Linked DNA regions of Pseudosulfitobacter sp. DSM 107133. The protein of the gene in region 2 interacts with the protein of the main gene of each other region in a pairwise test. Links are inferred from orthologs where the notes say so. Each region holds a gene or a part of one and is shown on either strand. Other genes may lie near its edges.

What was found.
Region 1: the proteins of def (region 2) and DSM107133_RS17330 interact in binary tests that used the Escherichia coli proteins (3 or more experiments, as listed by UniProt). The link is inferred for Pseudosulfitobacter sp. DSM 107133 from one-to-one orthologs.

The regions. Positions count from the first base shown.
Region 1 is NZ_CP085154.1:3,476,880-3,483,896, forward strand. Bases 2,056-4,932 are described here. They hold DSM107133_RS17330 (aspartate-semialdehyde dehydrogenase), read left to right. Parts: upstream 2,056-2,921; coding sequence 2,922-3,944; downstream 3,945-4,932. Other genes in these bases: DSM107133_RS17325 (MFS transporter), read left to right, coding at 2,056-2,845; DSM107133_RS17335 (DUF4139 domain-containing protein), read left to right, coding at 4,052-4,932. Outside these bases: DSM107133_RS17315 (HpcH/HpaI aldolase/citrate lyase family protein), read left to right, coding at 1-374; DSM107133_RS17320 (DUF3095 domain-containing protein), read right to left, coding at 426-1,565; more of DSM107133_RS17325, read left to right, coding at 1,673-2,055; more of DSM107133_RS17335, read left to right, coding at 4,933-5,695; DSM107133_RS17340 (carbonic anhydrase), read right to left, coding at 6,329-6,988.
Region 2 is NZ_CP085154.1:3,133,797-3,141,092, reverse strand. What follows is about bases 2,226-5,023. They hold def (peptide deformylase), read left to right. Parts: upstream 2,226-3,261; coding sequence 3,262-3,786; downstream 3,787-5,023. Other genes in these bases: fmt (methionyl-tRNA formyltransferase), read left to right, coding at 4,306-5,023; def (peptide deformylase), read left to right, coding at 3,783-4,277; DSM107133_RS15635 (MalY/PatB family protein), read right to left, coding at 2,226-3,162. In the rest of the region: DSM107133_RS15645 (hypothetical protein), read left to right, coding at 1-346; DSM107133_RS15640 (MATE family efflux transporter), read left to right, coding at 555-1,934; more of DSM107133_RS15635, read right to left, coding at 1,993-2,225; more of fmt, read left to right, coding at 5,024-5,211; DSM107133_RS15615 (hypothetical protein), read left to right, coding at 5,221-5,457; DSM107133_RS15610 (trimeric intracellular cation channel family protein), read right to left, coding at 5,507-6,130; DSM107133_RS15605 (hypothetical protein), read right to left, coding at 6,127-6,516; rnhA (ribonuclease HI), read right to left, coding at 6,513-6,974; DSM107133_RS15595 (class I SAM-dependent methyltransferase), read right to left, coding at 6,967-7,296. UniProt on the Escherichia coli protein: Removes the formyl group from the N-terminal Met of newly synthesized proteins. Requires at least a dipeptide for an efficient rate of reaction. N-terminal L-methionine is a prerequisite for activity but the enzyme has broad specificity at other positions.

The sequences.
Region 1 (7,017 bases), 340 kb from region 2 along the record:
GCGGTATCCCCGATTACGGCCAGACAGCAGACGACCAGACATGCCTGCTGGTGCAGGTGGAAAACCGCGCTGGTCTGGCGGCGCTGGACGAAATCCTGACCATCGACGGCATTGACGGCGTGTTCATCGGCCCCGCCGACCTGTCCGCCGATCTGGGCAAGATGGGCCAGCTCAGCCATCCCGACGTGATGGAGGTCATCCTGGACGCCACCCGTAGGATTTCTGCCGCAGGCAAGGCGCCCGGCATCCTCAGCAGTGACGAGGACGTGCTGAACGCGGCGATCGAAGCGGGCGCGCGCTTTGTCGCGGTCGGCATCGACGCCTCACTGCTGGCAAATGCCGCCCGCGCCTCGGCGCAACGCTGGGTCAAATAGGCACGATCCCAGCTTTCTTTTGGCTATAAATATCCAAATCCGGCGGCAGCCTCAGACGCTGCCGCCCTTGATCTGAGTCGCCGCCTGCGTATAGCCGCCCGCTGCCCCGTCGATGAAATGCACGTGATCGTCGCGCATCATCGAGGGCACGATGCAGGTCATCATCGCCTCGCTTTGGCTGTGCAGCCCATAGCGGATCGTACCGGCCTTGCGGGCCGCCTCAAGCATTTCACCCAAACGTGCCGCCGTCGCATCGTCGCAATCCAGCGTCATTTTCAACCCGTCGTCAAATTTGCGAAAGTCGGCATTCTCCCCGACAGAGCGGGCATAGCTGCGCGCATCGAAGCCACCGATTTTCAGGCCGGTCCTGATCAGCAGCCAGGCCAGGAAGCTCTCGAACAGGATTTGCCGTTTGCGCTTGGCCACGGTCATTTTGCCATGGGTCGCGCGGGCCTCCATCTCGGCGCCTGCGGGTGGCCAGCCTGCACCGGGTCCGTCGACGGGTGCGGGGTGACCGTTGCGCTCCAGATCGCCGACCACCTTCAACACATCCCGGATCAAGTCCGCGACGGCTGTGTCATCTGCACCCTCTTCCGGCTGGATCAAGACTGACAGGATCTGCCCGTTGCGCGCCTTCATCTGGCTCCAGCGACAGGACAGGCCGGTCAGGTCAGGCTGGGTGCCTGCAGGTGCATGGGGCAGGTCGAACTGTCCGCGTTTCATCTCTGCCTCGGCCCAGCTGATACCGCCGCCGGTGAACATCGCATAGTCTACACCCTGAGCCGCCTGATAACGCGCCACGGCCACCTCGCGCCCGGCGTTGCGGATCACCGACACCGGCACCATGGCCACGCGCAATTGCATGTCGAACTCTTCACCGGCCCAGCAGCGCACCGCACCCAGCGCCCGCTGCGCCGCCTCGGCGTGTTGCGGAGGGCAGGCAAAGGCCGCACCGTCGCCCCCGAACACGAACGGAAAGGCCCGCCCCTGTGCCGCGTTGATCTGCGCCGAGATCACAGCCGCACCAATCATGTTCACCGTTTTATAGCGCCCCTGGGCAATAGCCTGGGTAGACCCGACAATATCTGATGTTCCCACCAGCCAGTCATCGGGCAACGGGGTATAAAGCGCCTGATCAGACAGCGTTCCGAACGCGGTTTGCAACGGCAGGCGGTCATAAAATTCGTCCATTGTCTGTCTCGCTTTAGCGGATCGGGCCTGCGGCCCCCTTATCGGCACTCTTGCACGGTCTGCCCGTCCGTGTAACCAAGCATCACCAAAGCTTGAAAGGCCATGCCATGCGCACCGGACTGTTTCTTCTGGCGCTGGCCTATGTGCTAAGCCAGTTCTTTCGCGCCTTTCTTGCGGTGCTTGCCGGCCCGCTTCAGGGCGATCTGGGGCTCATGCCCGAAGATCTGGCCTTTGCCTCGGGGCTTTGGTTCCTGTCATTTGCCGCGATGCAGCTGCCTGTTGGCTGGGCGCTGGACACCATTGGCCCGCGCCGGACCGCTGCGGGACTGTTGTTGGTGGGCGGCGGCGGCGGGGCTGCGTTGTTTGCCGTCGCCACCAGCGCCCTTCATATCGACATTGCGATGGTGCTGATCGGGATCGGCTGTTCGCCGGTGCTGATGGCGTCTTATTACATCTTTGCCCGCGAATTCCCGCCCCTGCAATTCGCCACGCTTGGTGCGTTGATGGTGGGCGTGGGCACGGTGGGCAACCTGATCGCCTCTTATCCCATGACCCTGTCGGCCGAGATGATCGGCTGGCGGGCGTCAATGGGCGGGCTGGCGACGCTTTCGGCGCTCGTGGCCATAGGCGTGGCGCTGACCGTGCACGACCCCGAAAAGCTGGAAACGGATTTGCGTGGGTCGGTGCTGGATTTGTTGAAGATGCCGGTGCTGTGGCTGATCCTGCCACTGATGTTTGTGCATTACGCCCCTGCCGGTGCCATTCGGGGCCTGTGGATCGGGCCCTATCTGCGCGATGTCTTTGACGCGACCCAATCGCAGATCGGACAGGCGACCTTGTTGATGGGGCTGGCGATGATCGCGGGTGTGGTCATATATGGCCCGCTTGACCGGCTGGTGGGCAGCCGCAAGTGGGTGAACTTTGGCGGCAGTGCCCTGACAGCGGCATCGCTGCTGGCGTTGTGGGCCATGCCGCAACCCGGCATGTGGACCGCTGTGGCCCTGATGTGCGCCGTGGGGCTGTTCGGGGCATCGTTCCCGATGATGGTCGCCCATGGCCGCAGCTTTGTACCGCCCCACCTGACTGGGCGCGGTGTCACCTTGCTGAACCTCTTTGGCATCGGCGGTGTCGGGCTGATGCAATTTGTCACCGGTCGGCTGCACGCAGGGGCGCAGGGCGGCGACGTGACCGCCCCCTATACGGCTATTTTCGGCTTTTTCGGGCTGGCTTTGATCGCCGGTTTGACCATTTACCTGTTCTCCCGCGACAACACCGCCTGAAAGCCGGACCCGTGCCCCTTTCAACGGGGGAACAAGCGGTATATGGACGCCAAGCACCCAAAAATGGAGAATCGCAATGGGTTATCGCGTCGTCGTCGTTGGCGCCACCGGAAACGTGGGCCACGAAATGCTGAACATCCTGGCAGAGCGCCAGTTTCCGGTGGATGAAATCACCGCTCTGGCCAGCCGCAAGTCGTTGGGCACGGAGGTCAGCTTTGGCGACAAGACACTCAAGACGAAGGATCTCGATACGTTCGATTTCACGGGTTGGGACATTGCGCTGTTTGCCGTCGGGTCGGACGCCACCAAGAAATACGCACCCATCGCGGCCAAAGCGGGCTGCTATGTCATTGATAACTCGTCGCTCTATCGCTACGACGCCGACATTCCGCTGATCGTGCCCGAGGTGAACCCCGAAGCCATCGAACTGGCCGTCAAGCGCAAGATCATCGCCAACCCCAACTGCTCGACCGCGCAGATGGTCGTGGCGCTGAAGCCTTTGCACGACCGTGCACGCATCAAGCGCGTTGTCGTCAGCACCTACCAGTCGGTTTCGGGTGCGGGCAAAGAGGGCATTGACGAGCTTTGGGACCAGACCAAGTCGATCTACAATCCCACCGACGACAAGCCTGCGCGCAAATTCACCAAGCAGATTGCGTTCAACGTGATCCCGCACATCGACGTCTTCATGGACTCGGGCGAGACCAAGGAAGAGTGGAAGATGGTCGCAGAGACCAAGAAGATCATCGACCCGTCGATCAAGGTCACAGCGACCTGCGTGCGGGTTCCGGTCTTTGTCGGCCACTCGGAAGCGATCAACATCGAGTTCGAAGAGTTTCTGGACGAGGACGAAGCCCGCGACATCCTGCGCGAAGCGCCCGGTGTCATGGTGATCGACAAGCGCGAAGACGGCGGCTATGTCACGCCGGTTGAATGCGTCGGCGACTTTGCCACATTCATCAGCCGCATCCGTCAGGACAGCACCATCGACAACGGTCTGAACCTGTGGTGCGTCAGCGACAACCTGCGCAAGGGTGCTGCCCTGAACGCGGTGCAGATCGCCGAAGTGCTGGGCCAGCGGATCCTGAAAAAGGGCTGAATTCCGCCGAAATATGTACAGGTTTCAAGGGGCGCTGCATCGCGCCCCTTTTCTTTTGTGCGCTGCTTTTGCACGCTGGGGGCATTGATTTTGAAAAGGTCTCCGATATGCGCTTTGCCATTTTAGCCCCAGCCGTTTCGCTTTCTGCCCTGCTTGCCCCGCTGGCTGTGTGGGCTGACACGCTGACTGTCGACAGCGCGCCCAGCGCCGTCACCGTCTACCCCCGTGGCGCACAGGTGACGCGCACCGCCACGGTGACGCTGCCGCAAGGCACACATGATCTGGTGCTGCCCGACCTGCCGCAATACGTCGATCCGGCGCGCATCTCGGTCAAGCTGGCAGGGGCGCAGTTGCAATCGGTGTCGTTCCGCGACCGCAACCAGCCCCCCGGCCCCGATCAGGACACCGCTGAAATCACCGCAGCGCGCGATGCGCTGAAGGCAGCGGAAACCGCGCTGAATGCGTTGGACGACCGCATTGCACTGGCGCAGGTGGCCGTGCAGGCGGCCAAGGCGCAGACCGATTTCCTGACCGCGCTTGGCACCTCCGAGGCGCTGCCGATGGATGTGGCGACCCTGCGCGAGCTGGCGCAGATGATCGCGGATCAGACCCTCGTGGCGGGTCAGGCCGCCGGACAGGCGCGCACGTCGATCCGCACCCTGATGGAAGAACGCAAGGACCGCGCCAAGGATGTGGCCGAGGCGCAGGCCGCGCTGGATGCCCTGCTGACCGCCGATCAGGACCGCACCCGCCTGACCCTGACCGCCACCGCGCTGGCGGCAGTCGCGGCCAAGATCGAAGTCAGCTATCAGGTGGACAATGCCGCGTGGTATCCGGTTTACAACCTGCGTCTGACCACAGGCGACACACCTGCGCTGGCGCTTGAACGCGGGGCTGCCGTGGGACAGGCCAGCGGTGAGGATTGGGGCGGCGTTTCGTTGACCCTTGCCACCGTGCGCCCCAGCGGCCAGACGTGGCCCAGCGAGATCTATTCCGATTTGCGCCGCATCGAAGATCCGGCCACCCCCAAAGCGCGCGTCCGGTCGGAAGCCGTGATGGGCGCTGCCGCCGACATGGCAGCCCCCGCACCGGTGGCCATGGAAGAGCCCGCAATCGCCGTCGCCATGCTGGACGGCCCCAGCGTGCAATATGCCTTTTCGCAACCGGTCAGCGTGGCCAACGGTGCCGACGAGGTGCGCATCGCGCTGGACAGGCTCGACTTTGCCCCCGACGTCTATGCCCGCGCTGTCCCCCTGAACGACAGTGTCGCCTATCGCATGGCGCGCATGACCAACACCACGCAAGAGCAACTGCTGGGCACGGCCTATGCCACGGCATTTGTCGACGGGCAGATGGTCGGGCAGTTCGGGTTCGATCCCGTCGCCCCCGGCGAAGAAGTCGATATCGCCTTTGGCCCCATCGAAACCCTGCGCCTGAACCGTGTGCGTCTGAACCGCAACGAAGGCGATCGGGGCATCATCTCGCGTTCAAGCGAGATCACCGAGGCCACCCGCATCGACATCGAAAACACCGGTGCGAAACCATGGCGCGTAGAACTGTTTGACCGCGTCCCCGTGAGCGAACAGGAAGACCTTGAGATCGACTGGTCCGCACAGCCTGCCCCCACGGTCACCGACCATGAGGACCGCAAGGGCATCTTGATGTGGGACATGACATTGGCCCCCGGTGCGGAATCAAATGTGACGCTGGATGTGCAGATGAACTGGCCCGAGGGGAAAGTGCTGCGCTGATGGCGGGTCGCTGCTGCAAACCTTACCGGCTTGTTTACCATGAACAGGACATTCGGGACCGACAGGTCAGCCGGGATGCAATTAATTGCACCATGAAATCCACCTTAAGACACTGTCTTTAATAGACTTAAATCTGGACGTGCGATTTGCATGTCCAGTTTAACGATTGGCGCAAACAATCCTTAATACATATCGCGCTATAGTCTTAGCTGTCAGCGGATGTAACGCATTGGGATGCGGGGGGACATCAGCAGACATCGACCGCCCGTGTGGGGACACGGGGCAAACGGTCACCGAATAACGCGGCTCCGGGGGGAGTCGACAATCACTGCGGCTCCGGGGGGAGCCGACCAGCCAGTGCCGCAAAAGCGCGCTTGGTGAAAGGCCCTGACAGTCAGGGCGCTTTCGAACCATAGTTCACATGCCTTCAATCAAAAACGATGATTGTCAGCTGCCATACAGGTTCAGGGGTGGACCAGCGCAGCCTGTTCAAGGTCGGGCCTAGGGTACTGCGGCGGTTGCAATTTGCTCCGCCGGGTGCAGTCCCCGAAATGGCCGGACACGCATGGAACCCAACATTCCAAGCAGTGACGCTCCGGGGGGAGCGCCACTGCTTCTTGCTTCTCGGCGGTCTTAGATTGTCGAAACCGGCAGGAATTTCTGATCGTGGTGGTTGTAATACTCCAACCCGCCCTCGCCGATATCCATCCACAGACCATGCATCGTCAGTTCGCCCGATTTCAAACGATCCGAAACAAACGGGAATGTCAGCAGATTTTCCAGCGACGCCACGACCGCATGTTTTTCAAGCTGCTGGATCTGTGCCTGCGGATCGGTTTCATCTGCCACCAGATCATATTTGGGGCGCAGAATGTCCATCCAGCGGCCAACAAAGCTGGTTTTCTCTTCCAGCTCGGGCGCCTTGCCCTGACACATGTCGATACAGCCTTTTACGCCGCCGCAGTTCGAATGGCCCATCACGATCAGATGCGCCACCTTCAACACGGTCACCGCATACTCAACGGCGGCCGACGTGCCGTGGTGGTCGCCATCGGGTTCGTAAGGCGGCACAAGGTTGGCGATATTGCGGTGAATAAAGAATTCGCCTTGGTCCGCGCCAAAGATCGACGTCACATGTACGCGGCTGTCACAGCACGAAATCATCATCGCGCGCGGGCGTTGACCTTCGTCGGCCAGGCGCCTGTACCATGCCTGATTGTCGGCATAACCTGTGGCTTTCCAACCATTATAGCGTTGCAACAGATAGCTTGGCAGTGGTTTCACATTGTGCATCTTATCGGTCCTTTCGCTGCGGGCCTTGG
Region 2 (7,296 bases):
AGAGGTTCAGGCCGGTCTGGACAGCGCCCGTTTGGCCAGCCTGAAAAAGGCGTCGCGCCTGCGTGTGAACATTGACGGGGTGACCCATCCGGTGCTGCGCATGTGGAAGACCGGGTTTTCGGTCGACGCGGCAACCGCGCCCTATTTGCGCGGCTATGTCGATCTGTATGACGGGGCCATCCACCTGTTCCAGTGTCTGATCGTCGCCACCGACGAAGAGGCGGGCGAGATGATCTATGAATTCAAGCGCGCCACCGCCGTTGCGGACAAACCTGCGCTGGATTTCGAAAAGTCACCCGACGCGCCCGTAGCGCTGCTGATGGACCGCCCTGCCGTCGATATGTGATCTGCACGCTTGACGCATCGTTGCGGCGCGGCTACTTGCAGGCAAGGGTCCGACCCCTGCCGCTCGCATTGATGGTGAAGTTCGGGAACCGACATCTGGTCCCTTTTTGGTACACATGCGGTCTGACGGCAACGCGAGCCCCTTCCCGATACCGCATCTGAGACCGAAAGAGGCTCAAGATGTTCTATCTGTCCTTTGCGGGTGCGCCATGACGCATACGCCCGCTTCCAATATTTTCCTGAGCGGCCCGTTGTTGCCGCTGTTTCTGCGCACGGCGGCGCCCATCATTCTGGTGATGGGGGTCAACGGTGCCTTTGCCGTGGTTGATGCCTATTTTCTGGGCGTCTATGTCGGCGCGCATGCGGTGATTGCGGTGACGCTGATGTTTCCGCTGTATATGATGCTGGCGGCGCTTTCGACGCTGGTGGCCAACGGGTTCTCGGCCATCTATGCCCAGGCGCTGGGCGCGGGTGACAGTGCGCGCGCCCGTGCCATTCTGGGCAGTGCGCTGCAACTGGCGCTGGTGGTCAGCGTGGCGTTGATGGCGCTGTTTGCCCTGTTTGGTGGTGCCGCTGCGCTGCGCGTGGCGGCGGGGGATGCCGGTCTGGCGGCCACCGGTCATCTGTATATCGCGATCCTTGTTTATGGCGCGCCGCTTGGGTTCCTTGTCGGGATCGGGGTTGATGCCCTGCGCGCCGAAGGCCGCATGGGCGCGATGGCGGCGATCATGCTGTCGGCGGCGCTGCTGAACATCGGCTTTGATGCGCTGTTGGTGGTCGGGATGGGCTGGGGCGTGGCGGGGTCTGCGATTGGCACGCTGCTGTCGCAGGTCTGCGCGGGGGCTGCGGTTCTGGCGTTGCGCCGTCGCCAGCCACCGCCGCAGGTGTGGCCGCTGTACCCGACCTATTGGGGGCGGCTTCTGGCGCTGGGCGCTCCGTCAAGCCTGGGGTATCTGGGGCTGTCGCTGTCAGCGGCGGTGACGCTGGGTGCGATCCAGATCTGGGGTGGTACGCAGTTCAATGCCATCTCGGGGGCCTTTGGCATCATCACGCGCCTGATGACCTTTGCATTTCTGCCACTGTTGGGGCTGTCGATGGCGTTCCAGACGATCACCGCCAATGCCTTTGGCGCGGGGCAGGGGGTGCGGGTGCAGGCCGCGCTGCGCATGGCTGTGGGTCTGGGCCTGGTCTATGGGCTGGGCGTGCAGGTGCTGTATCTGTTGGGCGCGCCGGGGCTGGGGGCGGTTTTTGTCGATGATCCGCAGATCGTCGCACAGGTGGCGCGGATCCTGCCGATCACCACGGCGACGATGTTCATGTTCGGGCCGCTGATGATAGTGGCGACGCATTTTCAGGCCATCGGAGACGCCCCGCGTGCGGGGCTGTTGGGGCTGTCGCGCACCTATCTGTTCGGGCTGCCGCTGACGCTGTTGTTGCCGCTGGTCTGGGGCGAGGTCGGTATCTGGCTGGCAGGACCGGTGGCAGAGTGTCTGGTGCTGGGGCTGACGGTTTGGGTGCTGTGGCGCAGATGGAGGTCAGACGAGACCGGACCAAGGTACACGGCACCACAGGCCAAAACGCTGAAATAATGCGGAATGAAAACGTTGCAGCGCCCACCTTGCGGTCGGGCGCTGCGCTTTGTCGCGTTTACTGCAAGTCGCCAAAGGCCGCGGTCAACCGCTTGACCGCCTCTTCGACGCGGCTGCGTTGTGTGGCGATGTTGAAGCGCATGAATGTCTCGCCGCCCTTGCCGAATGTCGGGCCGTAGTTGGTGGCAATCCGCGCATCTTTCTCGATCCGGCGGGTGATCTCCGCGCGGTCCATGCCGGTGCCTGCAAAGTCCACCCAGCTGAGGTAAGTCGCTTCGAGCGGCATCGCCTTCAGCCCCGGAATCGCGTTCACGCCCGCGTCAAAGATACGCGCGTTGCCAGCGATATAGTCCATCACATCGTCAACCCATGCAGCGCCTTCGGGCGAATAGGCGGCTGTGGCCATGAACAGCCCGAATGCGTTGGGTGACAGCCCCAGTGCGCCCATACGTTTGGCAAAGCGCGCGCGCAGGTCTGCGTCCTGGATGATCACATTGCCCACATGCGCCCCCGCGATCGAGAACGTCTTGGTCGTGGCGGACATCATCACCAGCCGGTCTGCGACGCCGTCGATCCTGGCCATCGGGATGTGGGTGTTGCCGGGCATCACAAGATCGTGGTGGATCTCGTCCGATACGATGATCAGGTCATGCCGTTTGGCGAACGCTGCCACGCCTTCCAGCTCGGCCTGTGTCCAGACCCGGCCACCGGGGTTGTGCGGGCTGCACAGGATCAGCAGCTTTTCACTGCCGTCCAGCTGCGCGTCCCATGCGTCGAAATCCAGTTCATAGCGGCCGTCGTTCAGGGCCATCTGGCATTCAACCACGCGCCGGTCGGCGGCGTTGATCACACGCGCAAAGGCGTGATAGATCGGCGTGAACATGACCACACCGTCGCCCGGTTGGGTATAGGTGTCGATGCACATGGCCGCGCCGTTCACCAGCCCGTGGGTGGTAAAGATCCAGTCGGTGTCGATGTCCCAGCCGTGACGCTCCTTCATCCACCACCGGATCGCGCCGCGATAGGCGCTGTCGTCGCCGAAATAGCCGAACATGCCGTGATCGACCCGCGCCTGTAGTGCGTCGACGATGCATTGGGGGGCGGCAAAGTCCATGTCTGCGACCCACATCGCCAGACCATCATCGGGCGAGACGCCATATGTCGGCTCCATCATGTCCCATTTTGCGCAATGGGTGCCGCGGCGGTCGATGATGTCGTCAAAACTCATAAGGGACTCTCCTGTGATTACGAAAGCATTGCTAACGTGCGCACAGCCGAGCGCAAGGGGGCGTTGCACCGCAGCCTGAGTTGCCCTACATGACCTGCCATGAAACGCCCTATCCTTTTGCACCCCGATCCACGGCTGAAAAAGCTTTGCACGCCCGTCACTGATCTGACGGACGAATTGCGCACGCTGGCCGACGACATGCTGGCCACAATGTATGATGCGCCGGGCATCGGGCTGGCGGCCCCTCAGGTGGGCGTATTGGAACGGGTTATTGTGCTGGACTGCGTCAAGGCCGAGGGCGAGGCTCCCCGGCCGATGATTATGTTCAACCCTGAAATCATCGCGGTTTCGGACGAGATGAATGTCTATGAAGAAGGCTGCCTGTCGATCCCCGAGCATTTTGCCGACGTGACCCGCCCTGCCGACGTGCAGGTGCGCTGGATCGACCGTGACGGCAAAGAGCAGACCGAAGAGATGGGCGGGCTGTGGGCCACCTGCGTGCAGCACGAGATCGACCATCTGGATGGCAAGCTGTTCATCGACTATCTAAAGCCGCTGAAGCGCCAGATGATCACCCGCAAGATGACCAAGCTGAAACGCGAACTGGCCCGCGAGAAATCATGACCCTGCGCCCGTTCCTGTCCTGGCCTGACAAGCGTCTGCGCACGGCGGCGGCGCCAGTGGACGAGATCACGGACGAGATTCACGCGCTGTGGGCCGATATGGTCGAGACGATGGACGCGATGCCCGGTGTGGGGCTGGCCGCGCCGCAGATCGGAGTGATGCTGCAAGTGGCGGTGGTTGATGCCACGCCCGACCGCAGCCGCCGGATTCTGCTGGCGAACCCGACGGTTCTGATGGCTTCGGACGAGGTCGAGGCGGGCACCGAAGCCTCGCCCAACCTGCCCGGTGTGCACGCCGAGATCACCCGACCCAAGGCGGTCACCGTGCGGTTTCTGAACGCGCAGGGGGTGATTGACCGGCGCGATTTTACCGGGCTTGAGGCGCGGTCGGTCCAGCACCAGATCGACCATCTGGCGGGGCGGATGTATTTCGACAATCTGGGCCGTGTGAAACGCGATATGCTGATCCGCAAGGCGCGCAAATCCCGCTGATCGGCTGCCCGTCAGGAAAGGACACAGGATGCGCATCATCTTTATGGGCACGCCCGATTTTTCGGTGCCGGTGCTGGACGCGCTGGTTGAAGCGGGTCACGAAATTGCCGCCGTTTATTGCCAGCCGCCGCGTCCTGCGGGGCGGGGCAAGAAGGACCGCCCGACGCCGGTCCATGCCCGCGCCGGGGCGTTGGGGCTGGAAGTGCGCCATCCGGTGTCGTTGAAATCTGCCGAGGCGCAGGCGGAATTCGCGGCCCTGCAGGCGGAGGTGGCGGTGGTCGTGGCCTATGGGCTGATCCTGCCGCAGGCCATTCTGGACGCACCTGCGCGCGGTTGTCTGAACATTCACGCCAGCCTGTTGCCGCGCTGGCGCGGGGCGGCGCCGATTCATCGCGCGATCATGGCGGGAGACGCTGAAACCGGCGTGTGCATCATGCAGATGGAGGCGGGGCTGGACACTGGCCCCGTGCTGCTGCGCGAAGCGACACCGATTGGCATGAGCGAGACAACCGCGCAATTGCACGACCGGCTGAGCGCGCTGGGCGCTGCGGCTGTTGTGCAGGCGCTGGCGCAGTTGGACGGGTTGCACCCGCAGGCACAGCCCGAGGACGGCGTGACCTATGCCCACAAGATCGACAAGGCCGAAGCGGCGCTGGACTGGTCACGCGATGCGGTCGAGGTCGACCGGCAAATTCGCGGGCTTTCGCCGTTTCCGGGGGCTTGGTTTGAACGTGACGCTGTGCGCATCAAGGTGCTGGGCAGCCGTCTGGCCGAGGGGCAGGGCGATGCGGGTGTGGTGCTGGATGATGCGCTGAGGGTGGCATGTGGTTCGGGTGCCGTGCAACTGACCCGCTTGCAAAAGGCCGGGCGCGGGGCGCAGGATGCGTCAGAGTTCCTGCGCGGCAACGCTTTGCCCGCAGGCACACAGTTGTAGGAGCACGCGATGTTTCCCGTTCTGATCGGCACCGTGGTGATTGCGGGGATCGTCGGCTATGTCTCTGAACGCTCGGGGTTCACCCGCAACGGTATTTTGCAAAGCATCATCATCTGCATCGGCGGGGCGTTTCTGTTCTACTTTGTGCGGCTGATGTTCGGCTTTGGCTTCAACAGCGCGGGACTGAACGCGATTGTGTCCAGCATCGGGGCGTTGATTATTGTCCCGACCCATTGGCGCAGGTAGCGGGCCGGCCCTTCGGGGAGGATTTTCTAAATCAGAGAAATAACCGGGTTCAGGATTTTGGCGGGGTCGAGCGGTAGGTGGGCAAGTGCCAGCCAAAGGCCAGCGAGCCTGCGCGCAAGGCCCATGTAACAGCCGCCCCTGCGGCCAGTGCAGGCAGGCCCGGTGCGATGTAAGCCGAAGTGAACCACAGCGCCAGCGCACCGCCAAAGGCCGCCGAGACGTAAAGTTCGCCCAGTTTCAACACCACGGGCACGTCGCCCACCACCACGTCGCGCATCAACCCGCCCATGCAGCCGGTGATCATGCCCATCAGGATCACGATGGGCGCAGGCGCGCCAAGGTCAAGCGCCACACCCGCCCCTGCGGGTACGGCGATGGCAAGGGCGAAGCTGTCGAGCCAGACAAGCGTGCGCAGGCGGCTTTCCAGCAGGTGCGCGGTGAAGAACACCACGATGGCCGCCCCACATGCGACGGCGATATAGGTGGGTTGGGCGATCCAGAACACCGGATTGCGATCCAGCAGCACGTCGCGCAGGGTGCCGCCACCCATGGCGGTCAGGCAGGCGATGAACAGAAACCCCACGGGGTCCATCTGGGCGCGGCTGGCGACCAGCGCGCCGGTCAGGGCAAAGATCATGACCGAGCCGAAATCGAGAAGCGCCAGCCAGCTCATAGCGCGGCCTTGATCCAGTCGATGGCGCGGTCGTGAGGCGCGGTCAGGCCGTCGGGCAGGGGGTCGTCCAGCGCCAGCCAGCCAAAGCGTAGCAGGGTTCCGTCGGGGCCTGCGTTCTGCCATTGGGCGCGCACGGGTGGCACCGTGCGGCACAGGGCGAAATGCCAACGTTCGCCCGCGATGATGTCGTCAGAGGTGCCCAGCAGCAGCGCGGCGCGTGTTTCCAGCCCGCCGATGGCATAAAGTGCCTGTGCGGCGGTGTTTTCGGGGCGGGCGTCGGGGGCGATGTCGGCGTGGACCAGTGCAGGCTGCGGATGCGTCGCGATGGCCAGACGACGGGGGGCTCCGTCGGGGTGCAGGGCCACGGGGCAGGCGACCAGCTTCATTTCGACTTGGTCTTGAAGGGGGCCATACCCGCGCGCGCCAGCGCATCGGCGCGTTCGTTCTCGGGGTGGCCTGCGTGGCCCTTGACCCATTTCCAGGTCACGTCGTGGCGGGCCTGCGCCTGATCCAGACGCTGCCACAGTTCGGCATTGGCCACCGGCTTTTTCGCGGCGTTCTTCCAGCCGTTTTTCTTCCAGCCGAAGATCCACGCGGTGATGCCGTTTTTGACATAGTTGCTGTCAGTCACCACGGTGATTTTGCTGGGGCGCTCCAGCGCCTCGAGCGCGTTGATCGCAGCCAGCAGTTCCATGCGGTTGTTGGTGGTCGCGGCCTCGCCGCCTTTCAACTCGCGTTCCTTGACGACCGCGCCGTTGTCCATTGCGCGCATCAAGGCCCCCCAGCCTCCCGGGCCGGGATTGCCGCTGCACGCGCCATCGGTATATGCAAATAAATCAGCCATGAGCGCGCAGACATAGCCAGTTGGCATAGGTGCCGTCCAGCCCCTTGTCGCGCCCGAATACGCGGGCGTCGATGGTAAACCCCGCGCTGGTCAGCAGGCCGGCCAGTTCGTCTTCGGAATAATAGGTGTACAGCCTGCCGATGCTGTCGCGGGCCGATCCGGTGCCCAGCTTCATGCCGATGTGGAAAAGCCCGCCCACCCGCAGGGCCGCCTTGAGCGCCGCCAGATGGCGTGGCATGTCGGCGCGCGGGGCGTGCAGCAGGCTGAAGTTGGCCCAGATGCCGTCAAACTGGCTGCTGATGTCGTCGAAGGTGCCAAGCTG